2 regions of the Trinickia acidisoli genome follow, and region 1 is predicted to be linked to the other one. Evidence: predicted binding sites of a transcription regulator. Region 1 holds the regulator's gene; the other holds the start of a gene.

The links. Region 1 encodes FliA, which starts transcription of late flagellar genes. Its sites were predicted from a motif close to CTAAAGTTTNNNNNNNNNNNGCCGNTA; they were not measured.
Positions count from the first base shown of each region.
Region 2: the regulator FliA is predicted to act here: its motif matches at 9,439-9,465, upstream of J3485_RS13045 (DUF4088 family protein).

Region 1 covers NZ_JAFLRG010000001.1:153,614-169,209, forward strand. The annotation lists gene flhA (flagellar biosynthesis protein FlhA) at 1-2,096, shown strand, start outside; gene flhF (flagellar biosynthesis GTPase FlhF) at 2,093-3,907, shown strand; gene J3485_RS00720 (MinD/ParA family ATP-binding protein) at 3,900-4,775, shown strand; gene J3485_RS00725 (RNA polymerase sigma factor FliA) at 4,807-5,535, shown strand; gene J3485_RS00730 (HigA family addiction module antitoxin) at 5,539-5,847, shown strand; gene J3485_RS00735 (flagella synthesis protein FlgN) at 5,945-6,385, opposite strand; gene flgM (flagellar biosynthesis anti-sigma factor FlgM) at 6,469-6,816, opposite strand; gene flgA (flagellar basal body P-ring formation chaperone FlgA) at 6,984-8,153, opposite strand; gene flgB (flagellar basal body rod protein FlgB) at 8,375-8,878, shown strand; gene flgC (flagellar basal body rod protein FlgC) at 8,944-9,366, shown strand; gene J3485_RS00760 (flagellar hook assembly protein FlgD) at 9,378-10,103, shown strand; gene flgE (flagellar hook protein FlgE) at 10,140-11,378, shown strand; gene flgF (flagellar basal-body rod protein FlgF) at 11,419-12,177, shown strand; gene flgG (flagellar basal-body rod protein FlgG) at 12,223-13,011, shown strand; gene flgH (flagellar basal body L-ring protein FlgH) at 13,056-13,781, shown strand; gene J3485_RS00785 (flagellar basal body P-ring protein FlgI) at 13,787-14,959, shown strand; gene flgJ (flagellar assembly peptidoglycan hydrolase FlgJ) at 14,975-15,596, shown strand, end outside.
Region 2 covers NZ_JAFLRG010000001.1:2,867,236-2,882,831, reverse strand. The annotation lists gene J3485_RS13080 (MFS transporter) at 1-1,163, shown strand, start outside; gene J3485_RS13075 (GlxA family transcriptional regulator) at 1,271-2,332, shown strand; gene J3485_RS13070 (acyl-CoA thioesterase) at 2,388-2,891, shown strand; gene fumC (class II fumarate hydratase) at 2,955-4,352, opposite strand; gene J3485_RS13060 (phospholipase D family protein) at 4,424-6,055, opposite strand; gene J3485_RS13055 (MATE family efflux transporter) at 6,418-7,806, opposite strand; gene J3485_RS13050 (RNA-binding S4 domain-containing protein) at 7,950-8,171, opposite strand; gene J3485_RS13045 (DUF4088 family protein) at 8,448-9,221, opposite strand; gene J3485_RS13040 (AzlD domain-containing protein) at 9,492-9,815, opposite strand; gene J3485_RS13035 (AzlC family ABC transporter permease) at 9,812-10,555, opposite strand; gene J3485_RS13030 (helix-turn-helix transcriptional regulator) at 10,693-11,583, opposite strand; gene J3485_RS13025 (CreA family protein) at 11,634-12,125, opposite strand; tRNA gene J3485_RS13020 (tRNA-Asn) at 12,348-12,423, opposite strand; tRNA gene J3485_RS13015 (tRNA-Asn) at 12,509-12,584, opposite strand; gene fdxA (ferredoxin FdxA) at 12,723-13,046, opposite strand; gene pncB (nicotinate phosphoribosyltransferase) at 13,291-14,487, shown strand; gene J3485_RS13000 (LutC/YkgG family protein) at 14,589-15,260, shown strand; gene J3485_RS12995 (sodium:proton antiporter) at 15,426-15,596, shown strand, end outside.

The DNA.
Region 1 (15,596 bases):
CGCGCGTCGGAAGCCTTTTCGGCAAGAGTCAGGTGCTGGCCGGCACGAATCTGCGTGCCCTCGCAGGTCCGATCCTGATCTGCATGATCCTCGGCATGATGATTCTGCCGTTGCCGCCGTTCCTGCTCGATCTGCTGTTCACGTTCAACATCGCGCTGTCCGTGATGGTGCTCCTCGTGAGCATGTACACGCAAAAGCCGCTCGATTTCGCGGCGTTCCCGGCGGTGCTGCTGTTCTCGACGTTGCTGCGCTTGTCGCTGAACGTGGCCTCGACGCGCGTCGTGCTGCTCGAAGGCCATACGGGCCCGGGCGCGGCAGGTCAGGTCATCGAATCGTTCGGACACTTCCTCGTGGGCGGCAACTTCGCCGTCGGCATCGTCGTGTTCGTGATCCTGATGGTCATCAACTTCATGGTGATCACGAAGGGCGCGGGACGGATCGCCGAAGTGGCCGCGCGCTTCACGCTCGACGCGATGCCGGGCAAGCAGATGGCGATCGATGCCGACCTGAACGCGGGCCTCATCAACGAAGACGGTGCGCGCAAGCGCCGCCTGTCCGTCGCGCAGGAAGCCGAGTTCTACGGCGCGATGGACGGCGCGTCGAAATTCGTGCGCGGCGATGCGATCGCGGGCCTCATCATCATGGTCGTCAACGTCGTCGGCGGGCTCATCGTCGGCGTCGTGCAGCACAACATGGATTTCGCCGCCGCCGGCAAGACCTACACGCTGCTGACGATCGGCGACGGGCTCGTCGCGCAGATTCCGTCGCTCGTCATCTCGACGGCGGCCGGCGTGATCGTCTCGCGCGTCGCCACCGACGAAGACATCGGCACGCAGCTCACGAGTCAGCTCTTCACGAACCCGCGTGTGCTGATGATCACGGGCACGATCATCACGATGCTCGGCCTGATCCCGAACATGCCGCACTTCGCATTCTTGCTGCTCGGCGGCGGCGCGATCCAGCTCGGCCGCACGCTGAAAAAGCGCGCCGAAGCCGCCAAGACCGGCGCCTCGCTCGTCGACGTCGCGCCGACGGCGATGACCCCCGTCGAAAACAACGAAGCGAGCTGGGACGACGTCACGCTCATCGATACGCTCGGTCTCGAAGTGGGGTACCGCTTGATCCCGCTCGTCGACAAGAACGCCGACGGCGAATTGCTCAAGCGCATCAAGAGCATCCGCAAGAAGTTCGCACAGGAAATCGGCTTCTTGCCGCCCGTCATCCACATCCGCGACAACCTGGAACTGCGTCCGAACGGCTACCGCATCGCGCTCAAGGGCGTCGAAGTGGGCGTGGGCGAGGCCTATCCGGGCCAGTGGCTCGCGATCAATCCGGGGCAGGTCACGGCCGCGCTGCCGGGGCAGCCGACGCAAGATCCGGCCTTCGGCCTGCCGGCGATCTGGATCGACACGAACTTGCGCGAGCAGGCGCAGGTGTACGGCTACACCGTCGTCGATGCGAGCACGGTGGTTGCCACGCACCTGAATCACCTCGTCGTGCAGCATGCCGCCGAACTGCTCGGTCGCGCGGAAGTGCAGTCGCTCATCACGCGCACCGGCAAGGACGCCCCCTCGCTCATCGAAGACCTCGTGCCCAAGACGCTGTCGCTCACGACGCTGCAAAAGGTGTTGCAAAGCCTGCTCGAGGAAGGCGTGCCGATTCGCGACATGCGCACGATCCTCGAATCGCTCTCCGAGCACGCGGCCAAACTGACCGATGCGCACGATCTGACCGCCTGCGTGCGCTTGTCCCTGGGCCGCGCGATCACGCAGCAGTGGTATCCGGGCAACGGCGAAATGCAAGTGATGGGACTCGATTCGAACCTCGAGCGCGTGCTGTCGCAGGCGCTCGCGACGAGCGCGAACCCCGGCCTCGAGCCCGGCCTCGCGCACACGCTGCTGACGGCGACGCAAAGGGCGATCACGCGTCAACAAAATACCGGGCTGCCTCCGGTGCTGCTCGTGCAACACGCGCTTCGCGCGATGCTCGCACGGTTCCTGCGCCGCAGCCTGCCTCAATTGAAAGTGCTCTCGTATGCCGAAGTGCCCGAGACCCGCACGATCAAAGTCGTTAACCTCATCGGGGGTCAAGCTTGAACATTCGTAAATTCATCGGCGCGACGAGTCGCGACGCGCTGCGTCTCGTGCGCGAGGCCCTGGGTGCGGACGCGGTCGTGCTGTCGAACCGGACCAACGACGACGGCAGCGTGGAGATCGTCGCGCTCGCGGACACGGATTTCGCGCACATCGCGCCCGATGCAGGCGAGACAGGCTCCCAAGGCGCTTACCAAGGCCTGCCCGCGCCGACGGCCAATCCGTATGCGTTAGCTGCGGGTGCGTCGCAGCCGTCGGGCGCCATGCCGTCCAACCCGTACGCGAACGGCATGCCCGACGTGTTCTCGGCCGTATTCGGTGCGAGCCCCGAAGCGGGCTCGAAGACGTCCGACGAGCGCCGGCCGGCCTTGCCCGACGCCGCTGCGATCGCTTCGCCGCGCGTGACCGACCGCCCCGGCTTCGCCGCGCGTGCGGCCGCGCCAAGCGCGTCGGCCAATGCCGCCGCTTCCGTCGCTGCGTTCAATGCCAACGGCGCGAGCGCGGGCGAGACGGAAGCGTCGCGCACGATGGCCGAAACGAATCCCTGGCTGATCGACCATGGCCGCCGCATCGCCGCGCAAAACGAGCGCGCGGCGCATGCCTCGCGTTCCCACGCGATGACGCCCGCCGCCGCGGCTGCCAAGGGGCTGGGCTCACCGGGCCGCGTCCTGTCGGCCGAGGAGCTCGATACTGCGCAGATCCCCGACTGGGCACACGAAGCCGCGCGTGTCGCGGCGCGCCGTGCCGTGCCGCGTGTGAAGCCGGCCTTCGAAGGTTTTGGCGAACAAGACGCCGAAGCGATGGCCGAAGCGGTCCGTGCGCGCGTGGAAGAGATCGTCAATCAGACGGTGATGCATGAACTGTCGTCGATGCGCGGCATGATGGAAGAGCAGTTCGCCGGCCTGACGTGGGGCGATCGCCAGCGGCGCAGCCCCGTGAACGGCGAAGTGACGAAAGCGCTGTTCTCGGCCGGCTTCTCGGCGCAGCTCGTGCGGATGGTCGTCGACCACATGCCCGCAGTCGAAAACCTCGACGCGGGAATGGACTGGGTGAACCAAGTACTCGCCTCGAATCTGCCCGTGCTCGAGAACGAAGACGCGCTGATGGAGCGCGGCGGCGTGTTCGCGCTGATGGGCCCGACCGGCGTCGGCAAGACGACGACGACGGCCAAGCTTGCCGCGCGCTGCGTGATGCGTTTCGGCGCGAGCAAGGTCGCGCTCTTGACGACCGACAGCTACCGGATCGGCGGCCACGAGCAGTTGCGCATCTTCGGCAAGATCCTCGGCGTGTCGGTCCACGCCGTGAAGGACGTGGCCGATCTGCAGCTCGCGCTCACCGAGCTGCGCAACAAGCACATCGTCCTCATCGACACGATCGGCATGAGTCAGCGCGACCGCACGGTGTCCGACCAAATCGCGATGCTCTGCGGCGCGGGTCTGCCGGTTCAACGGCTGCTGCTGCTGAACGCGACGAGTCACGGCGATACGCTCAACGAAGTCGTGCAGGCTTATCGCAGCGCCCCAGGACAGCCCGAGCTGGCCGGCTGCATCCTCACCAAGCTCGACGAGGCGACGAACCTCGGCGGCGTGCTCGATACGGTCATCCGCTACAAGCTGCCGGTTCATTACATCTCGACGGGACAGAAGGTGCCCGAGAACCTGTACGTCGCGACGAAGAAATTCCTGATCAAGAGTGCGTTCTGCATTCCGCGCGACGGTTCGCCGTTCGTCCCGCACGACGACGAGATTCCCGCATTGCTCTCGGCGCTCTCGAGCCGCTCGAGCGCCGAACTGCATGAGGTTCGCTTTGGGTAAGCAAGTCACCGATCAGGCGGAAGGGCTGCGCCGGCTGCTCGCGAAGAGCGGGTCGCGCGTGGTGGCGGTCACGGGCGGCCCGATGGGTGTCGGCCGCACGTCGACGGTCGTGAATTTGGCGGCGGCATTGGCCACGCTCGGCAAGGACGTGCTCGTCATCGACGAGCGCCTCGGCGCGAATTCCGTCTCGGCCATGCTGGGCGGCTTGCACGGCGCCGGCTCGCTGCGCGCGTTGATGAACGGCGAGATCGCGCTCGATCAAGCCTGCTCGCGCCACGAATTGGGGTTTTCGGTGCTCGCGGCCTCGCGCGAGAACTGCGCCGGCTATAGCGCCGCGCAGCTTGGCCTGCTGCTCTCGGGGCCGGCCGACGTCGTGCTCGTCGATGCGCGGCTCGACCGCCAGGGGGCGCTCTCGCCGCTCGGGGCGCAAGCGCACGACGTGCTGATCGTTACGCGCGTGGCGGCCGCCGCGATCACGGAAGCGTACGCCTGCATGAAGCGCTTGCACTTCGAGCACGCGATCGCGCAGTTCCGCGTGCTCGTGAATCACGTGTCGAGTTTGGCCGACGCGCAGACGGCGTTCGACAACCTCGCCGAGGTCGCCGCGCGCTATCTGACGGTGTCGATCGAAGACGCCGGATGCGTAGCGGCCGATTCGCTGATGGAGCGATCGCTCGAACTGGGGCGATGCGTCGTCGATGCGTTCCCGTCGGCGCCGTCGGCGCGGGACTTTCGGCACGTCGCCGCGGAGATGTTGTATTGGCCGATGCGCCCGGCGATGTGTTCGCCGCGGCCAGAGGTTACGGTGCGCACGGCCTTGCCGGCGTCGGCGATCGCCGACGGCGCGGCCGCGCGCCAACACGCTTGAAACGTTAGGGACAAGGAGAAGGGGGCCCTCGATGTACAACGCTCAAGGGAAAATGTCCCAGACGGATGTATTGACGCAGTACGCGCCGCTCGTGCGCCGGCTTGGCTTGCAACTCGTGGCGAAGATGCCGGCGAGCGTCGATCTCGACGACCTGATTCAGGCCGGGATGATCGGTTTGCTCGACGCGGCGAGCCGCTACAAGGAAGACCAGGGCGCGCAGTTCGAAACCTACGCGAGTCAACGCATTCGTGGCGCCATGCTCGACGAACTGCGCAACAACGATTGGTTGCCGCGCAGCTTGCGCAAGACGTCGCGCGAGGTCGAATCGGCCGTGCACCAGGTCGAGCAGCGGCTCGGCCGGTCCGCGAGCGAGACCGAAGTTGCCGACCATCTGCAGATGCCGCTCGATGCCTTTCAGTCGATGCTGCAGGATCTGCACGGCAGTCAGCTCATCTATTACGAAGATTTCGACCGCTCGGCCGACGACGAACCGTTCCTCGACCGCTACTGCGTCGATCACTCGGACCCGCTCTCGGCACTGCTCGACGACAGCCTGCGCGCGGCGCTCGTCGAAGCGATCGACAAGCTGCCCGAGCGCGAGAAGCTGTTGATGTCGCTGTATTACGAGCGCGGCATGAACCTGCGCGAGATCGGCGCGGTGATGGAAGTGAGCGAATCGCGCGTATGCCAGCTCCATAGCCAAGCGGTTGCGAGGCTGCGAGCCAAGCTGCGCGAGATGGCTTGGGCCAGCGTCGACTGAATATTGCCCCGGAAGGGGCGCGAAGCGGCCGCCGCTACACCGGTTCCGGCTGCGCGCGTGGGGCCTTATGCGATCGACCCGCTCGAGCTTTCGATCACGCGCGCCGCCGAGGCGCTGGGGGTGTCGCGCAAGACGCTTTCGGAGATCGTCAACGGCCGAGCTGCGATCAGCCCGGAGATGGCAGTGCGCCTAGAACTAGCTTTCGGAAAGCGCGCCGAGTCCTGGTTGGCACACCAGGCCGAGTACGATCTATGGCAGATCGAGCAGCGCAAAGAGCAATTGCACGTGCATGCGTTCAAGCGCGCGGCTTGACGCGGAAGGGCTTGCCCGCCGACTCCGAGCCACGAGGCGCGTATCGAGAACCGATACGCCAGCGGGCTGCGGCCGCCTCACCGGCGGCCGTGCTACTTCAAGCCGTCGCCATCCGCCCATCCGGCCCGTAGACGCTGGCCGAATGACGCGAGGCACCGCCACGCAGGATGGCGAGCGCGTTCTGGTTGTAGTTCATCCGGATACGGATCATGAGGCCGTTCGTGGCGTTCGAGCGGCGCGCGCGTTGCACGACGGCCTGCAATAGTTGCCACTGCTTGGCAAGGCGAGCGTCGTCGGCGATCGCGAGCTCCATTCCCTTCCAGCCAACAGGCAATCCCATCTGGCGCAGTTGGCTGTCGCGCGTTTTTTCGAGCGACGCGAGCTTTTCAGTCAGCTCGGTCTTCTTCTCGACGATGCCGGGCAGCGTCTCGAGCGGCGATACGGCCGCAAGCGCCTTTTCCTCGTACATCAGCAAAGACGCAAACGCTTCGAGCGCAGCGTGTTCTTCGGTCACAGTGGCAAGCAGGGCGTCTCTCATCTCATCCGCCAAAACATAAGCCGGCGCGCAGGCGCGCACTCAACGAAGCCGACGAGGCGAGAGATAAGCGCTTGAGCGCTGCCTCAGCCGCCCGTCGACGGGTTCTTCAACAGATCGCGGGCGGTCGAAAGAATGCCGTCCGCAATCTTGCTCGTATCCATCGTCAGCGTGCCGTCGGCAATGGCTTGCTTGATCGACGCAACGTGCGCGACGTCGATGTCGGCTTCGCCCGACGCAGCCAGCGAGCGCAACTGCGACGACAGCCCGGACAGGCTGACGTTGCTGGCGTCGCCGCTGCCCGTGGACTGAGCCGACGCGGCATTGGCGCTCGTTTGCGCGGTGCTCGCCGCGGTTTGACCGCCCTGCCGGGCACCCTGCACGTCGCCCTTGGGCGAGGTCAGGCTCGAAGTGGAGGTTGAATCGACTTTCACGATGGCTTCCCGAACGATTTCGATTTGAGTGTGATAACGGCGACACTCGCCGAAACTTTAGCGCAATCGGGAAGAACACCGCCCAGCCTCATTCGGCGATTCGGGGCCGAATCGTCCGGCGCCTCCACGCACCGGTCGTCTCGCCCGTTTCGACCGCCTCGGCCCGGTCACATCTGAACCTGCACCGTTCCGGCATCTCGGACGATGCCGGAGATGATCTGGCCCCCGGCTAGCCTGACACGAACCTCTTGTCCGGGCGCCGCGTTGTTCATGACGCTGCCCTCGGACGAAATCGTGAAACCTTGGCCTTGCGCGATGACGCGCACCGTTTGGCCGATCGCGACCGCGCTCGCGCTTTTGAGCAGATCCTGGCGCAGCGGCATGCCGGCGCTGATCCGGGCCAGTGCCGTCGAGCCGATCGCCTGCGACGGATCGGTAATGATCGCGCGCGGCAAATTCGAGAGGTCGCCGTCGCGCGCGAGCAGGTCTTGCGCCGTCACGACCGTACCGGGCTCGATCTGGCGCGCCGCGAGGTAGTAGGTCGCATCGATCGCGATGCGGGCTCGCAGATAGAGCGTCCACGGCTTGGCGCCGGCGCAGCGCACGCCGACCGACGTGGTGCCCCATAGCCGGGCGCCCGTCGGCATGAACGGCTCGAGCGTCGTGCAGGCGGCCAGGCCCCGCGGGAAGGTCGGGGCAACCGTGATGCTGATCTTGCCGGGCAGGCCGATCGTCTGTTGCTGAAGATAGGCAAGGGCCGCGTGGCGAATCGCCTCGCTGTCTTCCTGGCCGGCCGGCGCGTCGGAGGCGGGCGCCAAGGCCGCGGCGGTTGCAGCCGCCGGCGCCGTCGGGCGAGTGGGCCCACCGACCGAGGCGGGCGCAATCGGTTGCGCGGCGCGGATCGAGCGCTGCGGCGCCGTCACGACGACGGGTATGACGCGGCTTGCCGCCGTCGCGATCGCCGGATGCGGCTCGCTGACGATAGGGGGAACGTTGGCCGGCGCGGCGCCGCGCGCCTCGCCCGGTCCCGGGATGACGATCATGCCGTTCGTCGCCGTGCCGGCGGACGCACTCGCTTGCGCTTGCCCGGGGCCGGGAATCGAAATCATCGCGCCGCTCGGCTTAACGGCTTTGGCCTCGCCCGGGCCGGGGATATAGATCTGCCCGCTCGCGCTCGTATCGGTGTTTTGCGCCTGGGCCGCCGTGAGCGGCAACAGGGCTGCGACCAGCGCACAGGCCGCTGCGCGCACGAGGCGAGCATGCCGCCGGCCGAGGGCGCGCGGCGCTGCTCGGCGCGCGGGATCGGAAGCGGCGGACAAGGACATCGGTTTCTCCATCGAAACAATTCGGACGACGAATCGAATTCTAGGGCTCGCGCGAGGGGCGCAAACGTTGAATAGAGGGCGGCTTCCCCGGTTATTCATCCGATTGGCTCTTGCTTGCCGACCCTAAGATGCTCGTCATGCAAAAAAGCCTTCTTGGCGCACCTTGTCCCGAACCAGGGTGAGGCCGAGAAGCGGCAACAAGCGGCCGACGCTTGAGAACGGGAGAAACACCGATGCTGGACAAACTCGATGCCGAATTCGCCTTTGGCCGTGAGGCGCTCGATGTACGCGCCTATCGGCAGGAGTTGCTGTCGTCGAACATCGCCAACGCCGATACGCCCGGCTACAAGGCGCGCGACGTCGATTTCGGCTCGTCGCTCGCCACCGCGCTTCAGCGCAGCGGCGCGACGCAGGGTACGAGCGCGATGGCCAGCTCGGGCGCGGCTGCGTTGCCGTTGGCCCAGCCGGCCGGCGTGACGAGCGGGATGACGATGGCGTCGACGGAGCCCGGCCACATGACGGGCAACGCTCAGCTCATTCCGACCGGCGGCCAAACCCAGGATTACGGCAAGCTTGCCTACCGGATTCCGACACAACCGGCGCTCGACGGCAACACCGTCGATCTCGACGCGGAACGCGTCCAATTTGCCGACAACACCGTGCATTACGAATCAGGCATGACCACCGTGTCGCAGCAGATGAAGCAACTGCTCTCGGCGATCACGTCGGGCGGCTGAGCAGGCGCGCCTACCGCTTTTATTTAGGAATCGTTCAAGCGTCCATCGAAAGAGGCACGTAAGCCATGGCATTGATGAACATTTTTACCGTTGCAGGCTCGGCGCTGTCGGCCGAATCCGAGCGGCTCAACGTCACCGCGTCGAATCTCGCGAACGCCGACAGCACGACGGGCCCGGACGGTCAGCCGTACCGCGCCAAGCAGGTCGTGTTCGGCGTCAAGCCGATCGGCGGGGCGGAAACGGCCAGCGGCCAGCAAGTGGGCGGCGTGGAGGTGACGAACGTCATCGACGACCCCACACCGATGAAGACGACTTACGACCCGACCAACCCCGCAGCGGACTCGAACGGCTACGTCACGATGCCGAACGTCGACCCGGTGCAAGAAATGGTGAACATGATCTCGGCCTCGCGCTCGTACCAGGCCAACGTCGAGACGCTGAACACCGCCAAGAACCTGATGCTGAAAACCTTGACGATCGGCACCTGAGGAGAAACTTTGTGACGTCATCCAATACCACCATCAGCAACGGCGGCACCGTTTCGACGCAGTTGCTCGATACGATCAACGGCACTTCGTCGAGTAGCAGCTCGTCCTCGAGCTCATCGTCCTCGAGTGCGACGTCATCGACGAGCTTGGAGCAGACCTTCCTGCAACTGCTCGTGGCGCAGTTGCAGAACCAAGACCCGACCAACCCGATGGACAGCTCGCAAATGACCGCGCAGCTCGCCCAGATCAACACGGTGACGGGCATCAGCCAGTTGAACACGACGCTGACTTCGCTGGCCTCGCAGCTCTCGGCCGGCCAAAACGCGCAATCCTCGCTGCTGATCGGCCAGAACGTCCTCGTGGCGGGCTCGACGGCGACCGTCTCGAGCGGCACCTCGCCCGGCTTCGGGGTGACGGTCGCCTCGAACGTCTCCGATCTGAAGGTCACGATCAAGAATTCCTCGGGCCAGATCGTGAACACGATCGATCTCGGCGCGCAGCAGGCCGGCACCGTTCCGGTGAGCTGGACGCCCACCGACTCGTCGGGCAACACGCTGGCCAACGGCACCTACACGATCTCCGCGGTCGGCACGAGCAGCACCGGCGCGACGACATCCGAAACGACGCTGACCGGCGCGCAAGTGGACAGCATCGTCCAGCAAAGCGACGGGTCGACGGGATTCTTGCTCAGCAACGGCAGCACGGTCGGTACGACCAGTGTTGTCGCCATCATGTAACGAACTTTGATACTTATTCGCAGGGAGACCACTTAAATGGGCTACCAACAAGGCTTGAGCGGCTTGTCCGCATCGTCGAACGATCTGGACGTGATCGGCAACAACATCGCGAATGCCAACACCGACGGCTTCAAGCAAAGCACGGCGCAGTTCGCGGACCTGTACGCGAACACGATCGCGACGTCGGTCAACAACCAAATCGGTATCGGCACGCAGCTCGCGGGCGTTCAGCAAGACTTCACGCAAGGCACGTTCACGACGACGGGCCAGGCGCTGAACGTCGCGATCAACGGCACGGGCTTTTTCCAGATGTCGAACGACGGCACGCTGACCTACTCGCGCAACGGCGTATTCCAGCTCAACAACCAGGGCTACATCACGGATTCGTCGGGGCTCGAACTGATGGGCTACGCGGCGAACGCGAACGGCGTGATCAACACCGCGCAGACGGTGCCGATCCAAATCCCGACGACCAACATCGCACCGGTTGCCACGCAAAACATCACGGCGCAGTTGAATCTGAACTCGCAGGACAGCGTGCCGACGGTGACGCCGTTCTCGTCGACGAACTCGTCGACGTACAACTACTCGACGTCGATCCAGACCTACGACTCGCTCGGCGGGTCGCAGCAGATCAACATGTACTTCGTGAAGACGGCCGCGAACTCGTGGGACGTCTACGCGGGCCCGTCCACCGGCACGATCAGCCAGGTCGGCTCGGTCGGCTTCAGCTCGTCCGGTGCGCTGACCTCGACCGCGGCGACCGCGCCGGCCACGTCGCCCGCCACCGGCGAGCTCACGTTCACGGTGCCGAACACCGACGGCAGCGGATCGCCGCAATCGTTGACGCTGAACTTGACGGGCTCGACGCAATACGGCGGCACGGACGGCGTGAACAACCTGCAGCAAGACGGTTATGCCACGGGCGAGCTCTCGAATTTCTCGATCGGCGCCAACGGCACGATCACGGGCACGTACTCGAACGGCCAAACGCAATCGCTCGGCCAGATCGTGCTCGCGAACTTCAACGACCCGAACGGCCTGCAGGACCTCGGCGGCAACGAGTACGAGGAAACGCAGGCCTCGGGCGTGCCGCAAATTTCGGCGCCGGGCAGCACGAACCACGGCACGCTGACGGGCGGCGCGGTCGAAGATTCGAACGTCGACTTGACGAGCCAGCTCGTCGATCTGATCACGGCGCAGCGCAACTACCAGGCGAACGCGCAGACGATCAAGACGCAGCAGACCGTCGACGAAACGCTGATCGACCTGTAAGCGCACGGCGCGCTTTTCGTACCGCAAGACAAGGCGAGTCATGGACCGACTGATCTACACCGCGATGACGGGCGCTTCCGAGGCGCTCGAGCAGCAGGCCGTCGTCGCCAACAACTTGGCGAATACGTCGACGACGGGTTTTCGCGCGCAGCTCGCGAACTTCCGCGACGCGCCGCTGAGTTTCGGCGACGGCACGACGGTCGACAACGACACGACGCGCACGTTCGCACTGACCGCGACGCCGGGATCGGACTTCGCGCCGGGCCCGATTTCGCAGACGGGCAACCCGCTCGACGTCGCGATCCAAGGTCCGGGCTGGCTCTCGGTGCAAACGGCGGACGGCGACGAAGCCTACACGCGCGCGGGCAATCTGCACGTCGATGAAAACGGCCAGCTCGTGACGGCGACGAACCAGCCCGTGCTCGGCACCGGCGGCCCGATTTCGGTGCCGCCCGGCGCGAGCGTGACGATCGGCAAGGACGGCACGGTGTCGGCGCTCGGCGCGGGCGATTCGCCCTCGCAAATCGTCGTGCTCGACCAGCTCAAGCTCGTCAATCCCGACCCGAGCACCATGACGCGCGGCGACGACGGTTTGTTCCGGACGGCCGACGGCCAGCCGGCCGATGCCGATCCGACCGTCAACGTCGTGCAGGGCGCGCTCGAAGGCAGCAACGTGAACCCCGTCGCGGCGATGGTCTCGATGATCACGAACGCGCGCCAGTTTCAGATGCAAACGAAGTTGCTGCAGACGGCGGATCAGAACGATCAGTCGGCCAACCAGCTACTGACGTTCAGCTAACCGGTTCCTCGCCGGAACCGGATTGTCATTACCAGGAGATTCACCATGAACCGCTCGCTTTACATCGCCGCTACCGGCATGAATGCGCAGCAGGACCAGATGGATGTCATCTCGAACAACCTCGCCAACGTGAGCACGAACGGCTTCAAGGGCTCGCGCGCGGTGTTCCAAGATCTCATCTATCAAACGCTGCGCCAGCCCGGCGCGAACTCCACGCAGCAAACCGAACTGCCCTCCGGGCTGCAGGTCGGCACGGGCGTGCAGCAAGTGGCGACCGAGCGGCTGTACACGCAGGGCAACCTGACGCAAACGGGCAACTCGAAGGACGTCGCCATCAACGGCAACGGCTTCTTCCAAGTGCAGATGCCCGACGGCACGACGGCCTACACGCGCGACGGCTCGTTCGAGACGAACGCACAGGGCCAGCTCGTGACCTCGAGCGGCTATCCGGTCATGCCGCAGATCACGATTCCGCAGAACGCGACCTCGCTGACGATCGGCAGCGACGGCACGGTCAGCATCACGCTGCCCAATTCGACCAACAACCAGACGATCGGCACGCTCCAGCTCGCCACGTTCATCAACCCGGCCGGTCTGCAATCGAACGGCGAGAACCTGCTTTCGGAGACGACCTCCTCGGGCGCGCCGAACGTGACGACGCCGGGCTTGAACGGTGCCGGCACGCTGAACCAGGGCTACGTCGAAGCTTCTAACGTGAACGTCGTGCAAGAGTTGGTGAACATGATCGAGACGCAGCGCGCGTACGAAATCAACAGCAAGGCGGTCCAGACTTCGGATCAAATGTTGCAGACCTTGAGCCAGATGTCGGTTTGAGGCGAGTAGGAAGCAGGACTTTGACGAGCAGGCGGTAGACGAAGATGTCGCAAACGAGCCGAATTCCCTTTCGCGTGCGCGGGTTGCGCGCGGCAGCCACGCTGACCTTCGCGAGTGCGCTCGCGGGGGTGCTGACGGGCACTTTCGCCGGTTGCGCGCAGATCGAGCACCGCCAGCCGATCGTGCAGCAGCCGATGACGGCCACGCCGCCGGTGCCGCCGCAACTGCAGCCGCCGGGCTCGATCTACAACCCCGGCTACGCCGGCCATCCGCTGTTCGAAGACCAGCGTCCGCGCAACGTCGGCGACATCCTCACGATCGTCATCTCCGAAAACATCAACGCGACGAAATCGTCGGCGGCCAACGCCGGCCGCGCCGGCAGCACCGCGACATCGGTGCCGACGGCGGGCTTTCTCTCGGGCCTGTTCAACCACGTCAATCTGAACGCATCGGGCTCGAACACGTTCGCCGGCTCCGGCGGCGCGAACGCATCGAACACGTTCAACGGCACGATCACGGTCACGGTCACGAACGTGTTGCCCAACGGCAATCTCGTCGTGAGCGGCGAGAAGCAGATGTTGATCAACCAGGGCAACGAGTTCGTGCGCTTCTCGGGCGTGGTCAACCCGAACACGGTGTCGGGCGAGAACACGGTGCTCTCGACGCAGGTGGCCGACGCGCGCATCGAATACTCGGCCAAGGGTTACATCAACGAAGCGGAAACGATGGGATGGCTCCAGCGTTTCTTCCTCAACATAGCGCCATGGTGATCGCGATGACGACCTCGTTCATGCGCGCCTTGCGCACGCTTCATACCGTTCGCCGCGCACTCGTGCTCGTCGGCGTGCCCGTCATGCTGGCCTGCGCCGGTACGGCGCATGCCGAGCGCCTGAAGGATCTCGTGCAGATCCAGGGCGTGCGCGACAACCCGCTGATCGGCTATGGCCTCGTCGTCGGCCTCGACGGCACGGGCGACCAGACGACGCAAACGCCGTTCACGACGCAAACGCTCACGAACATGCTGGCCAACCTCGGCATCTCGCTGAACAACGGCCAATCGACGGGCGCGAGCCCCGCGTCGAACATGCAGCTCAAGAACGTGGCCGCCGTGATGGTGACGGCGACGCTGCCGCCGTTCGAGCGGCCGGGCGAGGCGATCGACATTACCGTCTCGTCGCTCGGCAACGCCAAGAGCCTGCGCGGCGGCACGCTGCTGCTCACGCCGCTCAAGGGCGCCGACGGGCAGGTCTACGCGCTGGCCCAGGGCAACGTCGCCGTCGGCGGCGCGGGCGCGAGCGCCAACGGCAGCAAAGTGCAGGTCAATCAGCTCGCGGCCGGACGCGTTCCCTCCGGCGCGATCGTCGAGCGCGCCGTGCCGACGCAAGTCGCGCAGGCGGGCGGCACGATGCAGATGGAGCTGAACGACATGGACTACGACACGACGCAGCGTATCGTGGCGGCGGTCAACAACGCATTCGGCGAAGGCACGGCCACGCCGCTCGACGGGCGTACGATTCAACTGCGCGCGCCGATCGATCCGAGCCAGCAAGTCGCGTTCATGGCGCAGCTCGAGAACCTCGACGTGCGTCCGGCGCAAGCGGCCGCGAAGGTCATTCTCAATTCGCGCACGGGCTCGATCGTCATGAATCAGATGGTGACGCTGCAAAGCTGCGCGGTGGCGCACGGCAACTTGTCGGTCATTGTCAACACGCAGACGGCCGTGAGCCAGCCCGGCGCGTTCTCGAACGGCACGACCGTCTCGTCGCGGCAGTCGCAGATTCAACTGAAGCAGGACAACGGCTCGCTCAAGCTCGTCACGGCGGGCGCGAACCTGGCGGAAGTGGTGAAGGCGCTCAACGCGCTCGGCGCGACGCCGGCCGATTTGATGTCGATCCTGCAAGCGATGAAGGCCGCGGGCGCATTGCGCGCGGACCTCGAGATCATCTAAGAAGAAGGTGTCCTGATGAACCCGAACACGACCTACGACGGCAAAGTCGACACCGGCACCGACATCTCGCAGCGCTTCGCGCTCGACGTGCAGGGCTTCGACGCGTTGCGCGCTCAAGCCGCGGCCTCGCCGCAGCAGGCGTTGAAGTCGACGGCCCGCCAGTTCGACGCGGTGTTCATCCAGATGATGCTCAAGAGCATGCGCGAGGCGACGCCGCAAGACGGCATCCTCGATTCGAACGACAGCAAGCAGTATCAGTCGATGCTCGATCAACAGCTCGCGCAGCAGTTGTCGTCGAAGGGGATCGGGGTGGCGGATGCGCTCATCACGCAGCTCTCGCGCAACATGGGCGGCAGCGGCGCGAACGGCTCGGGTTCGTCCAATGCACTGAACAACTTGCTCGGCGGTGGCGGGGGCGGGAGCGGCGACTCCGGCAATTCGGCCATGATGGGTGCGCTCGCGCGCGCGTATTCGAACGCGCAGGCGAACGGCTCGCTCGCGATGGGCAAGGGCTACTCGGGGCAGAGCTCGCTGACGCCGCCGCTGCGCGGCAACGGCGCCTCGGCCAAGGTCGACGCGTTCGTCGACAAGATGGCGGCGCCGGCGCAAGCCGCGAGCGCGGCGACGGGCATCCCGG
Region 2 (15,596 bases), 2.7 Mb from region 1:
TCGATCTCACGTTGACGGGACTCGTCGGCTACACGCTCGCCGACGACAAGGGCCTCGCTACGCTGCCGTTTTCGCTGATTACCGTTGCCGCCGCGCTCACGACGATCTTCGCGTCCTTCCTGATGGCGCGGATCGGCCGCCGCGCCGGCTTCGCGCTCGGCGCGGCCGTCGGTGCGGCGGGCGGCGCGATGTCCGTCCATGCGATCTTCGCGCACAGCTTCTGGATGTTCTGCTGCGGGACGGCTACGGTTGGCGTCTTTCAGGCATTCGCACAGTACTACCGGCTCGCCGCTGCCGACGCTGTCAATGCGCAGTCGAAAAGCCGGGCGATCTCGACGGTGATGACGGGCGGCGTCGTTGCTGCCGTACTCGGGCCCGCGCTCGCCGCATGGAGCCGCGATTGGCTCGCGCCGGTCACGTTCGCCGGGTCGTATGCGCTCGTGACGCTGCTTGGCCTCGCGTCGATGGCGCTCGTACTCATCGGCTATCGCGATGCTGCGCCTGTCGCGTCGACGGCCGTTTCGACAGGCGCTTCGACGCATGCAGACGATCTGCGCCCGCGCCCGCTTGCGCAGATCGTCACGCAACCGATTTTCGTTGCAGCACTCGCCAACAACGCGCTCGGCTATATGGTCATGATGTTCGTGATGACGGCCACGCCGATCGCCGCAGTCGAATGCGGCCACACCATCGGCGACGGGGCGCGCATCATTCAATGGCATCTCGTCGGCATGTTCGCGCCTTCGTTTTTCGCCGCGCGTTTGATCGCGCGCTACGGCGTGCTGCGCGTCATCGGCGCGGGCATCGCGCTGTCTGCCGCTTGCGGCGCAATTGCGTTATCGGCGACGAGCTTGCCGCACTTTTACGCGGCGCTCGCGTGCCTCGGCGTGGGCTGGAACTTCATGTTCGTCGGCGGCACGACACTGCTCGCACAGTCGTATCGCCCGAGCGAGCGAGCCAAGACGCAGGCGACGAGCGAGTTCACGACGTTCGCCTGCACCGCGCTGGCCTCGCTCTCAGCCGGGCAGTTGCTTGCGCACTTCGGCTGGAGCGCCGTGAACGTCGCGATTTTTCCGGCGCTTGGACTGGCCGCGTGCACCACGCTCGTCTATGCGTGGTCGCGAAGGCGCACGAGTTCGGCTGCGATAGCGGGCACGTCGTGATGCGAACGAGATCGAGCCGTTGCCCGAGTTTGCGCCAACCGGCGCCGCGCGTCGCGATGCTTGCCGTTGCAACGGATGATTTCCCAATTCATAAGGAGTCCTAACCGATGATGCCGGCCGCCTCGCCTGTCCGCCAAATCGTGTTTGCCGTTGCACCGCATCTCGTGCTGCTCGACGCGTGCGGTCCGCTCGAGGCGTTTTGGCGAGCCGAACTCGAGATGCGCCAGGCGTGCAGAAGCGCGGACGGCGAACCTGTCGCCTATCGAACGCGTGTCGCGTCGATCGAAGGCGGAACGTTGCCGACACACGTCGGGCTGCCGGTGGTCGTCGAGCGGCTCGATGCGCTGGACGATGAGCCGATCGACACGGTCATCGTTGCCGGCACGTTCGAGTGCGATCGGATGGTGCTCGACCCGAAGCTCGTTCAATGGCTCGAGCATGCGGCACCGCGCATCCGCCGCGTGTGTTCCGTTTGTGTCGGCGCGTTCTATCTGGCCGCCGCGGGCCTGCTCGACGGCCGCCGTGCGACGACGCATTGGCGCAGTGCCGACGAGCTCGCGCGCAACTTCCCCTCCATCGAAGTGGATGCCGACCCGATCTTCATCCGCGACGTGCATGACGGTCGAGCCGTCTGGACGTCGGCGGGCGTGACGGCCGGCATCGACCTCGCGCTCGCGTTGATCGAAGAGGACTTCGGCCATGCGATCGCGATGCAAGCGGCGCGCCGTCTCGTGGTCTTCATGAAGCGTCCCGGCGGACAATCGCAGTTCAGCGCGACGCTCGATGTGCAGCACGGCGCGGCCGGCGAGTTCGATGCGCTGCATGCGTGGATGGCGACGAACCTGCGCGACGATCTTTCCGTCGATCGGCTGGCCGATCACGCTCGCATGTCGGCGCGCACGTTTGCGCGGCGCTATGTCGAGGCGGTGGGGCGCACGCCGGGGAAGACCGTCGAGGCGCTGCGGCTCGAGGCAGCCGCGCGCGCCCTCGCGCAATCGCGTCGGCCCATGAAGCGGATCGCGCTCGATTGCGGCTTCGGTACCGAGCAGAATTTGCGACGAGCATTCGTCCGACGCTTCGGCGTGCCGCCGCTCAGCTATCGAGATCGGTTCGCGCCCCTGACGGCGGGGGGAGAGCAGGGTAAGCGAGATCGCGCCGGGCCGACGTAGCGCCCTTATAATCGGCTCCTTCACAGCCGCGCGAACGCGCACCACCGGAGCCACGATGAGCACGCCCTCGACCCCCTTGGACCGTTCGGAAACGACATTCCGTTTTCTTGCCGAGCCCACATCCGTCAACTTCGGCGGCAAGGTGCACGGCGGTGCGCTGATGAAATGGATCGACGAGACGGCCTATGCTTGCGCGGCCGTTTGGACGGGCCGGTATTGCGTGACGGTCAGCGTCGGCAATATCCGCTTTCGCCGGCCGATTCTCGTCGGTAATCTGGTCGAGTTGCGGGCGCGCGTCGTCGCGACGGGCCGCACGAGCATCCACATCCACGTGACCGTGCATGCGGGCGATCCGAAGAGCGGACAGCTTCGCTTGACGACCGATTGCCTCGTGGTGTTCGTTGCCGTCGACGAGAACGGCACGCCGATTCCCGTTCCGACGTTCGAGCCGCAGACGGAAGAGCAAAAGCGCGTCGCGAAGTATGCGATGGACGTCAAGGCCGCGCTCGATGCGATCGTCGAACTCAAGCCGGAAGAGATGGCGAAGGGCAGTATTTGATCGCCGCGCTCGCTTGGTCGGCAGCAAAGACGAGCGAGCCTAATCGATCTCGAGCGGTCCCCCTCACTCCCGCCGCCCCGTCATCGCCTCAGGCCGCACCCATTCGTCGAATTGCGCCTCGGTCACATACCCGAGCGCCAGCGCCGCCGCTTTCAGTGTCGTCCCTTCCTTGTGCGCCTTCTTCGCGATCTGCGCGGCCTTGTCGTAGCCGATGTGGGGATTGAGCGCCGTCACGAGCATCAGCGATTCGTTCAACAGCGTTTCGATGCGCGCGTGATTCGGCTCGATGCCGACCGCGCAATGATCGTTGAAGCTTTGCGCGCCGTCCGCGAGCAGGCGAATCGATTGCAGCACGTTGTGCGCGATCATCGGGCGGAACACGTTGAGTTCGAAATTGCCGCTCGCGCCGCCGAGATTGATCGCGACGTCGTTGCCGAATACTTGGCAGCAGAGCATCGTGACCGCTTCCGATTGCGTCGGGTTGACCTTGCCCGGCATGATCGAACTGCCCGGCTCGTTCTCGGGAATCGCGATTTCACCCAAGCCGCAGCGTGGCCCGCTCGCGAGCCAGCGCACGTCGTTGGCGATTTTCATCAAGCTCGCCGCCACCGTCTTCAGCGCGCCATGCGCGAAGACGAGCGCATCGGCCGCCGCCATCACTTCGAATTTGTTAGGAGCACTAACGAACGGCAGGCCCGTCAAGCGGCCGATCGCCGCCGCCACGCGCTCGGCGAATTGCGGGTGAGCGTTGAGCCCCGTGCCGACGGCCGTGCCGCCCTGCGCCAGCTCGTACAAATGCGGTAGCGCGGATTCGACATGCGCGATGCCGTGCGCGAGTTGCGCCGCGTAGCCCGAGAACTCTTGGCCGAGCGTCAGCGGCGTCGCATCCTGCAAGTGCGTGCGACCGATTTTGACGATGTCGGCGAACGCCCGCGATTTCGCTTCGAGCGTCGCGCGTAACGTGGACAGCGCCGGCAGCAAGTGCTTGACGATGGCATTCGCGGTGGCAACGTGCATGGCCGTCGGAAAGACATCGTTCGACGACTGCCCGCGATTGACGTCGTCGTTCGGGTGCACTTTGCGCGCTTCGCCGCGCTCGCCGCCGAGCAGCTCGCTCGCACGATTGGCGACGACTTCGTTCAGGTTCATGTTCGTCTGCGTGCCCGAACCCGTTTGCCAGACCGCAAGCGGAAATTCGTCCGCATGGCGGCCGTCGATGATCTCGTCGGCCGCTTGCATGATCGCGCGTGCCTTGTCCTCCGCCAATACGCCCAGTTCGAGATTGACCTCGGCGGCGGCGCGCTTGATGAGGGCGAGCGCGGTGACGAGTTCGGGCGGTTGTTTCTCGGTCGAGATCTTGAAATTGAGCAGCGAGCGTTGCGTTTGCGCGCCCCATAAGCGCGCAGCCGGCACGGCGATTTCGCCGAACGTGTCGCGCTCCATGCGATGGTCTGCTGTCATGGTGCTTCGGCTCCGGTACGTAAAAGCTACGTGAAGGGTAAGTCGGATGATTGCGGCTCGCCGCGGTGCCGCTAGAGCTGCGAGTCGATCGGCAACAACAAGAATAGACCCGTGAGCGCATTGCGGACGAGGCCTGCTTCGGGGTCGAGCGTCCAGGTGCGCAAATAAGGGCCGGCGTCGCCTTGTTCGTCGCCGGTCCAGACGAGGCCCGAGACAGGCGCGCCGAACGCGCGCAGCCGAGCTTGTTCTTCCGGCGTGGCGAGCCGGACGCGATAGCTGACGCTCGGCGACATCGACTGATCGATCAGCTTGGCCACTTCGCCCGCGATGATCGGACTGTCGATGACGAGCGCGAGTTCGCTGTTCAAGTGGGCCGAGCGCGGATCGAAGTTCATCGAACCGATCACGAGCGTGCGGCGATCGATCACGTATGCCTTGGCATGCAGGCTCGCGCGCGATTCGGAGCCGGCGAAAAAGCGCGAGTAAAAGCGCGAGTGTGCGCGCTGCAGTGGCTGAAACTCGTAGAGTTCGACGCCGTTTTTCAGCAACGGAATTCGATAGGGGCTGTAGCCGGCTTGCACGGCGACGGCATCGGTCGAGGCCATCGAGTTGGTTACGACGGCCACGCGCACGCCGCGGTGCGTAAGCTCCGAGAGCAGCTTGACGCCGGCATCGTGCGGAACGAAATACGGCGAGAGCAACAGCACCTCGTGCTGCGCGCCGCGCAGCAGTTCGGCTAGACGGTGCATCGGCGGGCTGCGGTAATCGTCGTCGGGGGCGGTGATCTTGCTCGGTGGGTCGACGCTGAGCGTTGCGCTCGCCCACACGAGTCCCATTTGCTCGTGCGCGATCTGCTGCCACAGCGGCGCGGCGCGCAACGGCTTGGCGCCGACGGCCTGCGCTTGCGCGTTCCAATGTGCGCGCAGTGCCGCCCGGGCGGCCCGTAGATCGGCGGCAGCGTAGCTTTCCTTGTCGACGACCTTCAACGGATAGGCCCCCGCGCTGTTCCAAAACGCATCGAAGCTCTTCGATACGTCCGCGACGATCGGGCCCGCCGCGAACACGTCCAGGTCGCGGAACTGTAGCTTCGGGCTGGCGCTGAAGTACTCGTCGCCGAGATTGCGGCCGCCGACGATCGCGACTTCGCCGTCGGCAATCATCGCCTTGTTGTGCATGCGGTGCGTGAAGCGATCGATGCGCGTGACGAACGTTTCGGTGCGCGCGAACAGGCTCGAGCGCGTGCTGCCGTAAGGATTGAAGATGCGCACTTCGATGTTCGGATGCGTCGAGAGGCCAGCCATCAAATGATGGGTGTCGTCGAAGTTCAGGTCGTCGACGAGCATGCGCACGCGCACGCCGCGATCGGCCGCATAGAGCGCCGCGGCGAGCAGCAACCGGCCCGTCGTGTCTTCGTCCGCGATGTAGTACTGCAGATCGAGCGTTTTGGTGGCCGCGCGCGCGAGGGCAATCCGCATTTGCAGCGCGTCGGTGCCATCGGTCAGCAGCCGAAAGCCCGATTGCCCTTCGTGTGCCGCGACGAGCGGGGCCAGCGCGCGGCCGAGCTGGGTCGCGCCGGGGTCCGTCAGCGCGTAGGTGGTGGGGCGGTTGAGCGACGTCGCCGACGGCAGCGTGGTACAAGCGGCCATGAGGCCCGTGAGGCAGGTGATGAGGACGAGGGCAATCCGGCGCGCAACGTCGAGCATGTCAAGGCGCGCGACGCTCGACGCGCGCCCGGAATGCGAGCGCACCGCGCCGCGGCACGGAGGCTGATGCAAGGCGGCGCGGGGCCGCGGCCATGGCTCTCGGAACACGTCGGACTCTTCCTTGCTGACGGACTGGCCGGACGCAACAGAGGCTCGTACCGGCACCAATAACCGCATTTTATTGGAAGTGAACGCATGACACGTGCCAAGCATACGCGTGCGCCGACGCGAGTGAGCCGAACCTTTAGCGGATAAAAAAATGGCCCGCCGATTGGGCGAGCCGAATACCCTGTCAGAAGAGTCGGTGCTAATCGTAGGGCGATTGCGGGCGCTGGCCAACCAACAAAGAATGCTTTGCTTATCTAGGCGTCGGGCCGGTGGCGTGTGCGGCGCGCGAAGCGCAGCGTCATCAGTACCGCGACGCTCGTGAGGCCAGCCGCGAGCCCCCACCAGAGGCCGCGCGGGCCGAGCCCCGCATGAAACGCGAGCACGTAGCCGGTGGGAAAGCCGACGCCCCAGTAGCCGAACGCGGCCGCCAGCATCGGCACGCGCGTATCTTTGAGCCCGCGCAGGCAGCCGGAGGCGATGGTTTGCATGCCGTCGACGATCTGAAAAACCGCCGCGACGCCGAGCAGCGAAGCGGCGATCGAGACCGTCTGCGCGTTGGCGGGGTCGTCGAGCTTCAGGTAAAGGCCGATGATGGCGCGTGGCGCGACGATGAACAGCAGCCCCGTCATCGACATATAGGCGACGCCGAGCCCGAGTGCGACGAAGCCCGCATGGCGCGCGGCGACGCGATTGCCGGTGCCCATCCAGTAGCCGACGCGCACGTTGGCCGCTTGACCGATCGCGAGCGGCACCATGAACGTGACCGAGGCGACGCTCATCGCAACCTGGTGTGCGGCGAGCGGCTTCTCGCCGATCAGGCCGATCAGTAGGCCCGTGCAGAGAAACAGCATGGACTCCACGCCGTACGTGATGGCCACGGGCCAGCCGATCGCGAACAACTCGCTCATGAGCGGCATCGTCGGCCGTTTTGCTACGACGAAATGCTTGAATCTCGACCGCCCGTGCAGCAGCGCGACGAGCGTGATCGCGCTGAGCCAGACGGTGATCGTCGTCGCCGTGGCCGAGCCGAGCATGCCGAGCCTCGGCAAGCCGTATGCGCCGTGAATGAGCCCGTAGTTGAGCACGCCGTTGAAGACGACGCCGGCCAGCGCGACCCACAGCAGGCGCTTGGCCGCGCCGATGGCCGGCAGGAACGCGCGCATCATGCCGACGCCGATCAGGCTGCCGAGCGATGCGAAGCGCAGCACGCCCGTGTAGGCACCGACGTCGCGCGCGAGCGCGGCCGGCTCTCCGAATGCGAGCAGGATCGGCTGCGCGAACGAAAGCAGCACGAAGGCGGGTATGGCCAGCAGTACCGATAGCGCAAGCCCGGTCCAGTAGATGTGCGGCACGCGGTGCTCGGCTTGCGCGCCGCGCGCGTTGGCCACCGTGACGCTCACGGAGCTGAGCACGCCTTGCAGCAGCGTGACGATGACGAAGAAGATCCCCGCGCCAAGGCCGCCCGCCGCGAGCGCGTCGGCGCTGAGCGAGCCGAGCAGGATCGTATCGGTGACGCCCATCGCCATCTGCGACAACTGCGCGATCGCGAGCGGGGCGGCCAGGCGCGCGGTGTCGGCCGCGTGGCGCGAAAGCGGTGGCGGGGCCGGCGTGGCGGCGGCCCGTGTGAACGTGGACTCGGACATGGCTAAGCGAGCGAGGCGCGGCGGGCGCTCGCGCATGGCGCGCGCCCATATTGTTTTCGTCGGAAAGAAAGAGCTTATTGCTTCGGCGCTCGCCTGTCGATGGCGCGGGGCCGTCGTTCGGGCAAAGGTGCGTGCCGCGGGCGTCAGCCGGGCTCGTGAACCGCGATGCGCGTGTCGCCGAGCATCACGACTTGGCCCGCGCGGATCTTGCACGTTTTGCGCAACTCGACACGGCCGTCGACCTTCACCTCGCCCGATGCGACGAGCATCTTGGCCACGCCGCCGGTGTCGGCCAGGCCCATCAGCTTGAGCAGATTGTGCAATTCGACGTGGTCGCCCGTGAGCGTGAAATTGAGATTGGCCATGGCGAACGCCGGCGGGCGACGAAAAGCGATTAGGGCACGCATCATAAGTCACTCGAGCGGCCGAGTGAACCGTCTCGCGCATTTTTTGCCCCGGCGCTCGCGGGCCGATGCTGTGTGTTTATACAGTACGCATGGTCGCCATTCGGCCTCGCCAGCCGGGTCGGCGCTTCTCAGTGTTTTCTCGTTCCCTAGTTCGTCCGATCGATCGTCGCGCCGTGTTTCCATGTGATCGGCGGTGTGTCCGTGCCGCGCCGACCGGGCCGAGACTCGTGCCGCTCAGCGGGGGCGGCGCGGCTCGATGCGAGGCTGGGCGGGCCGGGCCGGCGGCATGAAGAAGTTGCGCATCCAAGCTGCCATGCGCGAAAAGATGTCGTATGGCTCTTCGACGAAGATCTCGGGCTTGAGCAGCCGCAGATATTCCATGATCTGCTGCGCCTCCTGCTTTTGGAACGAGCCGTGCGCCAGCCCGAGCCTGAGCAGGCCGCGCAACTCGCCGAGCTTTTCGCGCGCCGTGCTGCCAACGGTCGTCTCGCACGCGATCTTCGCCTCGTAGACACGCTGACGCAGCGATTCGGCCAGCCGCCAAGCGGGCGTCTGCATCTTTTCCTCGAGCGATTGGATGTCGCGCGCCGTCGATTTGATCTGCGCCGCCAGCGGGTCCACGAGCGTGGCGTCGCCGCCGGCTTCCTTGACGATGGCCGTCGCCCAGTCGCGCGCGGCTTTGGCGATCTCGTCGGGCGTCCATTCGGAGCGCACCGCGAAGCTGAATCCGAACTCCTCGGCCTGGCGCATGAGGATCGCCACGACGTCGGGGAACTCCTTCTCCAACGTGCGCTTGGCCCAGGCGTATTGGCCGCCTTGAAGCATCCGCTGCACCGCGTGCTCGGTCAGCGGCATCATGTTGTCGAGCAGCTTCGCGCGCAGGAAGTCTTCGAACGAAGGCGTCGCGAACTGCGGGTCGAGCTTGAGCGATACGCGCACGAAGGCTTCGAAGTCCTTGTGCAGCGTAGAAATCGTCTCTTCGCGAAGAGAAAGGGTGATTTGACCCATGGCTTGTCCTGATCGCGCGCGCCCCGGCCGGGACGGCGCCGCGGCGTTTCGCGCAGAGGCGCCCTACGGGCGGAGCCGGCGCGACGCCCAAACGAGCGGCCCGGCACGACGCCCGGCACACCTCACGGTTTTTTGCATAGCGCGTCGCCTGCCGCTACCGACGCCGAGCGTCGGTGCGCCCCTTCGCCGCACGGCCAAGAAACGCGCTTCGTCTGATTAACGGCGAATACGCGCGGAACTTGAGGCTTGGCCGAGGGTGTCTTCGAAGAATTAGTGCACGACCAGTGCTTGCCAGGCGAAAAACACCGCGAGGCCGACCGCGATGGTCAATAGCGGCCGGCGTGTCAGGGCGGAGACGGCGCAAGCGATGAGCGCGCCGACGAGCTGAGGGTTGCGCCAGGTGATTTCCGGCGCACCGCCATGGGGCGTGACGGCCATCGGCACGATGATGGCCGTCAGCACGGTGACCGGGACAAATCCGAGCGCGGTGCGCACGAGCGGCGGGAATGCGACACGTTCGCCGAGCAAGAATACGGTCGAGCGAATCAGGAACGTGACGACGGCCATGCCGAGGATGAGAACGGCGTAGTTCATGATGCGGCCTCGGCGGCGCGCTCGACCCCTTTGGTCTGTCCGGTGCGATCGGCGTTGCCGGCGTGAGGCGGTTGCCGGCCGCGACCCGTGCCGCCGCTGGCTGCCCGCGGCCGCGAGAGCGCCACGCCAACGGCGACGCCCGCCGCTACTGCCGCCAACAAGCCGAGCTTGTAGGGCAAGGCGGCGCACGCGAGGGCGACGATGCCCGCTGTCGCGGCGGACGCGATGTAGCGCAGCGAAACGAGTTGCGGCACGACGATCGCGATAAACGTGGCGACCATCGCGAAATCGAGCCCCAGCGACTGCAGCCGAGGGAAGGCCGCGCCGAACAGGAGCCCGGCCAGCGTCCAGAGTTGCCAATTGACGTACATCGCGAGGCCCGAGCCGAGGAAGTAGTGCGGACCGATTTGCCCGGGTGGCGCGTGCCGATAGTGCGAATAGGAGACGGCGAACACTTCGTCGGTGAGCAGGCCGCCCAGCGCGAGCCGCCAGCGTACGGGCAGGCGTGCGACATACGGAGCCAGCGTCGCACTGTAAAGCACGTGACGCAGATTGACGACGAGCGTCGTCGCCCAGACGACGGCGAAGCCGGCATGCCCCGCGATCAACCCGAGCGCGATGAATTGCGATGAGCCGGCAAAGACGGCAAGCGACATGAACTGGCCGTGCCAGAGGTGGAGCGGGCCGGCGGTGACGAGCGTGCCGAAGATGACGCCGAACGGGGCGGCGCCGATCATCATCGGGATCGTGTCGCGGGCGCCGTCGATGAATTCGTTGAGCGGGGTGCGCGGTTTCAAGGGACGTTCCTCCTACTGCGCGCAGGATAGCGTTGGCGCGATAGGCGGCGCTTGTACGTTCTTGCTTTGGAGGGCGCGGCTCAGCGCGCGGCGGCGTCGCCCGCTTGCCAGCGGCCCGGCGGCACACCAAACATGCGCCTAAAGTGCCGCGTGAAGTGGCTTTGATCGGTGAAGCCGCAGGCGGCAGCCACGTCGGCAACGGTCACGCCTTCGCGCAGCGGCGCGAGCGCGCGCTGTAGCCGCAATTGGTTGCGCCAAGCGTGCGGCGGCATGCGCGTCGCCTGCGTGAACAGGCGCGCAGCGTGAAACGGGGACAGGCCGACATCCGCCGCAAGCTCGCTCAGGCTGAGCGGAGCGGTGAGGTCGGCCGCGAGCCGTTCCTTCATCAGCGCGACGCGCGGCGGATCGATGTTCGGCCTGCGCACCGCCGGGTGATGGAGCGCGTGCCGTGCGATGAGCGTCGACATCGCATCGACGAAGGCCGTCTCGGCCGCGAGCGGATCGCCGCCTAGCGGATTGCCGCCGGCAGCGCCGCCGGCCGTAGTCGAAGCGCTGAGCCCTTCCAGCAGTCGATGCGCTCGGGCGACGCGTGCCGCGAGATCGGCATCGCGGATGACGTCGACGGGAAACCAAGGCATCGGCTGCGGCGCCGATGCGATTTCGCTGGCGAGCTGCCCGATGAAATCGACGGGAAGGTAGAACACGCGATAGCGCCAGCCGCCCTCCATCGCGCGCGATCCCGTGTGGACTTCTCCGGGGTTGATGACGGGTACGGTTCCCGCCTCGGCCACATGGTGCGCGCCCTGATAGGCGTACATCTCGGCGCCGGCCTCGATGACGGGCACGGCGTATGCCTCGTGCCAGTGCGGCGAGAACTCGTGCTCGCGATACTCGGCCGTGAGCATGTCCGCGCCGGGCACGAGCGGCGAGCGCCAATAGCGGGCGTGATCGTCGAAGCGGGGCTCGTCCATGGCTGTTCTCTCGGCGGCGGGCGGTCGGCGGCGGAGGCGATGTGCGCGCGTCAGCGCAGCGGGACCGTCGTCCCCGCCGGCAATGGAACGGCGCTGACGCTGTTTTTCGCGCTGCCCGAGACGATGCGGTCGCTGTACGTTAGGTAGACGAGTGCGTTGCGCTTGGCGTCGACGATCCGTACGACGTGCAGCGTCTTGAAGATCAGCGACATGCGCTCGGTGAAGACGTCGGCTTGCCGCTTCACAGGGCCCGCGAATTTGATCGGGCCGACTTGGCGGCAGGCGATCGACGCTTCGGTGGGATCTTCGGCGATACCGAGCGTGCCCTTGATGCCGCCCTTGCGCGCGCGGGAAACGTAGCAGGTGATGCCGGTGACGTCCGGATCGTCGTAGGCCTCGACGACGACGCGATCGGAGCCCGTGATATGGAAATTCGTGTTGACGCTGCCGACTTCCTCGCCGTGCGCAGGCAGCGCGGCGCAGGCGAGCGCGGCGCAAGCGCCCGTGATGATCGGAAGCAGTAAAGGGATGAAGCGATTCATGGTGAGCGGGGCGAGCTGGCGATTTTGCAACCGATTTTGCGGCGATTCACCGCGCGAGCGGGCGGCGCGAAGTAAAGCAAACGGTATCATATCGGGCAGACGCCCGTGTCTAGGCCGTATGGCCGACGCCCAGCCGACCTCGATCGGTGCCGTTAAAAATCGGTGCCGTCAAAAGCAAAAGGGCCCGTCGACGATACGACGGGCCCTTTTGCATGAAGCTCTTGGCTCCCCGACCTGGGCTCGAACCAGGGACCTACGGATTAACAGTCCGGCGCTCTACCGACTGAGCTATCGGGGAACAACGTGCTACGGTGAAAGCGTTTGCGGCGTGGCCACCGCGTAAAAAAGCCCGTTATGGCGAACGGGCTTTTCCATTCATTCTTTGGCTCCCCGACCTGGGCTCGAACCAGGGACCTACGGATTAACAGTCCGGCGCTCTACCGACTGAGCTATCGGGGAACAACAACAGCACAGAAGCGAGATTTTATGGACCGGTTCTCGCCCTGTCAATACCCAGAGACATCTTCATGATGGCGAGCGCACCGGACGCGACCGCAGCAGCAGGGCGTCGCACCGGCGCGCCGCAGCGGCATCCCGTTATCGCTCGAGGTACTGGAGCTTCTCTTGCAGGTCTTTGAACTGGTCGGCCTCGGGCAGCGGCGCCTTCGTCTTCGTGATGCTCGGCCAGACTTTCGCCAGTTCGGCGTTCAGCGGCGTGAATTGCTGCTGATCGCCGGGCACGTCTTCCTCGGCGTAGATCGCATTTACCGGGCATTCAGCGACGCACACGGCGCAGTCGATGCATTCATCGGGGTCGATCGCGAGGAAGTTGGGACCTTCGCGAAAGCAGTCCACCGGGCAGACGTCGACGCAGTCGGTATAGCGGCATTTGATGCAGCTTTCGGTCACAACGTGAGTCATTCAAAAGCTCCTGCAGGATATCTGGGGGAAATGCCGAATTAGCAAAACGTGTATTGTAACGTAATGCCCTGGCCCCGATGCACCAAGGGGATTGGCGCCGCTTAGATCGATTCGTGATTAGTTTATGGGGGAGGCGGGCCTCGATCCGGGCCGGCCTGCACGCCTCGGGCCGCCCGTTGGGGTAACATGCGGCGATCCCTCGGAGGCGGGCGCCGCGCCGCCTGACCGCGCTTCGGTTGAAACCATGATCATCACCTCGCTGCTCGACACCGATCTCTACAAGTTCACGATGATGCAGGTGGTCCTGCATCAGTTTCCCGCGGCCCACGTGGAATATCGCTTCCGCTGCCGCACGCCGAACGTGAATCTAACGCCCTACGTCGAGGAGATTCGCGACGAGGTACGCAAGCTCTGTCAGTTGCGCTTCACCGACGACGAACTCGACTATCTGCGGCGGATGCGCTTCATCAAGAGCGACTTTGTCGATTTCCTGGCGTTGTTCCATCTGAACGAGAAGTACATCTCGATCGAGGCGTCGGCCAAAAGGAACGGCGAAATCGAGATTGCGATCGAGGGCCCGTGGCTGCACACGATCCTGTTCGAAATCCCCGTGCTCGCCATCGTCAACGAAGTCTATTTCCGCAACACGCAGCGCCAGCCCGATTACGTGGTCGGGCGCGAGCGTCTCGGCGAAAAGGTCGCGCTGCTCGGCGCGCGCCCCGAATTCGCCGATTGCAAGATCGCTGATTACGGCACGCGCCGGCGCTTCTCGAAACGCTGGCACGAGGAAGTGATCCTCACCCTGATGGCCGGCATTGGCGAGCAGTTCGCGGGCACGAGCAACGTGTTCTACGCGAAGAAGCACGACTTGACGCCGCTCGGCACGATGGCTCACGAGTATCTGCAGGCGTGCCAGGCGCTGGGCCCCCGGCTGCGCGATTCGCAGACGTACGGCTTCGAAGTCTGGGCGAAGGAGTACCGCGGCGATTTGGGCATCGCGCTGTCGGACGTCTACGGCATGAAGGCGTTCCTGCGCGACTTCGACATGTACTTTTGCAAGCTGTTCGACGGCGCGCGCCACGATTCGGGCGATCCGTTCGAATGGGGCGAGCAGCTTCTGCGCCATTACGAGGAGAACCGCTGCGATCCGCGCACGAAGGTACTCGTCTTCTCCGACGCGCTCGATATCCCGAAAGTGCTGCAGCTCTACGAACGTTTTCGCGGCCGTTGCAGGCTCGCTTTCGGCGTCGGCACGAATCTCACGAACGACCTCGGCTACAGCCCGCTGCAGATCGTGATCAAGATGGTTCGCTGCAACGGGCAGCCCGTCGCCAAGCTCTCCGATACGCCCGGCAAGAACATGTGCGACGACAAGGCCTATCTGGCCTACCTGCGGCAAGTCTTCGGGATCGAAACGGCGGTCGACGACGGCGGGAATTGAGGCGTCGCGTCGAGGCGTCGTTCAGGCCGTTCGGCCGATGTATCCCAAAAAAGAAGGCCCGTATAATCGTCCATTCATTCGGCTTCATGATGGAGAGTGCGATGGATACATCGGCGGCACGACGCAACATTCTGGCGCGAATCCGCGCGGCGTCGGGCCGTTCGGCCGTGCCCGAGCGAAGCGAGCACGAGGCGGTCGCCGATTACCTCGCGCGGCATCCGCCGGGGCCGCGTCCGGAGTTGCCGGCCGATCGGGAGGGGCTCACCACGCGCTTCGTCGAAGAAGCGCGGCTCATGGCGAGCACGGTCGAACTCGTGGAATCGCTCGACGAGGTACCTGCCGCCGCCGCACGCTATTTGGCGCAGCTCGGCGTTACGCCGCGCGTCGTCGCCTGGGCCGTGCTGCAAGCGCTACCGTGGGAGCCGGCGGGCCTCGCGGTCGAATTCCGCAAACCCGAGAACGGCGATCTCGTCGGCATCACGGGGTGCTTTTGCGCGACGGCTGAGACAGGCTCGCTCGTGCTGCTGTCGGGGCCTGAAACAGAAGCATCGATGGCACTGTTGCCCGAGACGCACATTGCAGTCGTACCCGCGTCGCGTATCGTGGCCGGGCACGAGGAGGCATTCGCGCTGATGCGCGCTGAGCGCGGCGAGTTGCCACGGGCCGTGAATTTCGTTTCGGGGCCTTCGCGCACGGGCGATATCGAGCAAACCATCGTGCTCGGTGCACACGGTCCGTACCGCGTGCACGCGATCGTCGTGCGTGGCGGTTGAGCGGAGCGCCGGCGCCGTTGCGTCGCGGGGTGCAAGCTACCCTATAGCCCGCTCAGCGCCCGTTTTACAACCTGCTTCGCCGTTCCGCTTCACAACGCCGGCTCATCGTTCCGGCTCATCGTTCCGGTTCATCACGCCGGTTCGTCACCCAAGAGGGATTTCATGATTCAACGAGGGGCCGCTTGCGTACGCAAGGCGGCGGCGAGTGCTTTTGTATCGACGATCGTGCTCTGGTCCTCGGGCGCGTCCGCGGCGACGGCTGCAATACCCGACGGTGCGGCGCTGGGGCCGCACTGGGCTGCGCCGTTCGCGGGTATCTTGCTCTCGATCGCGCTG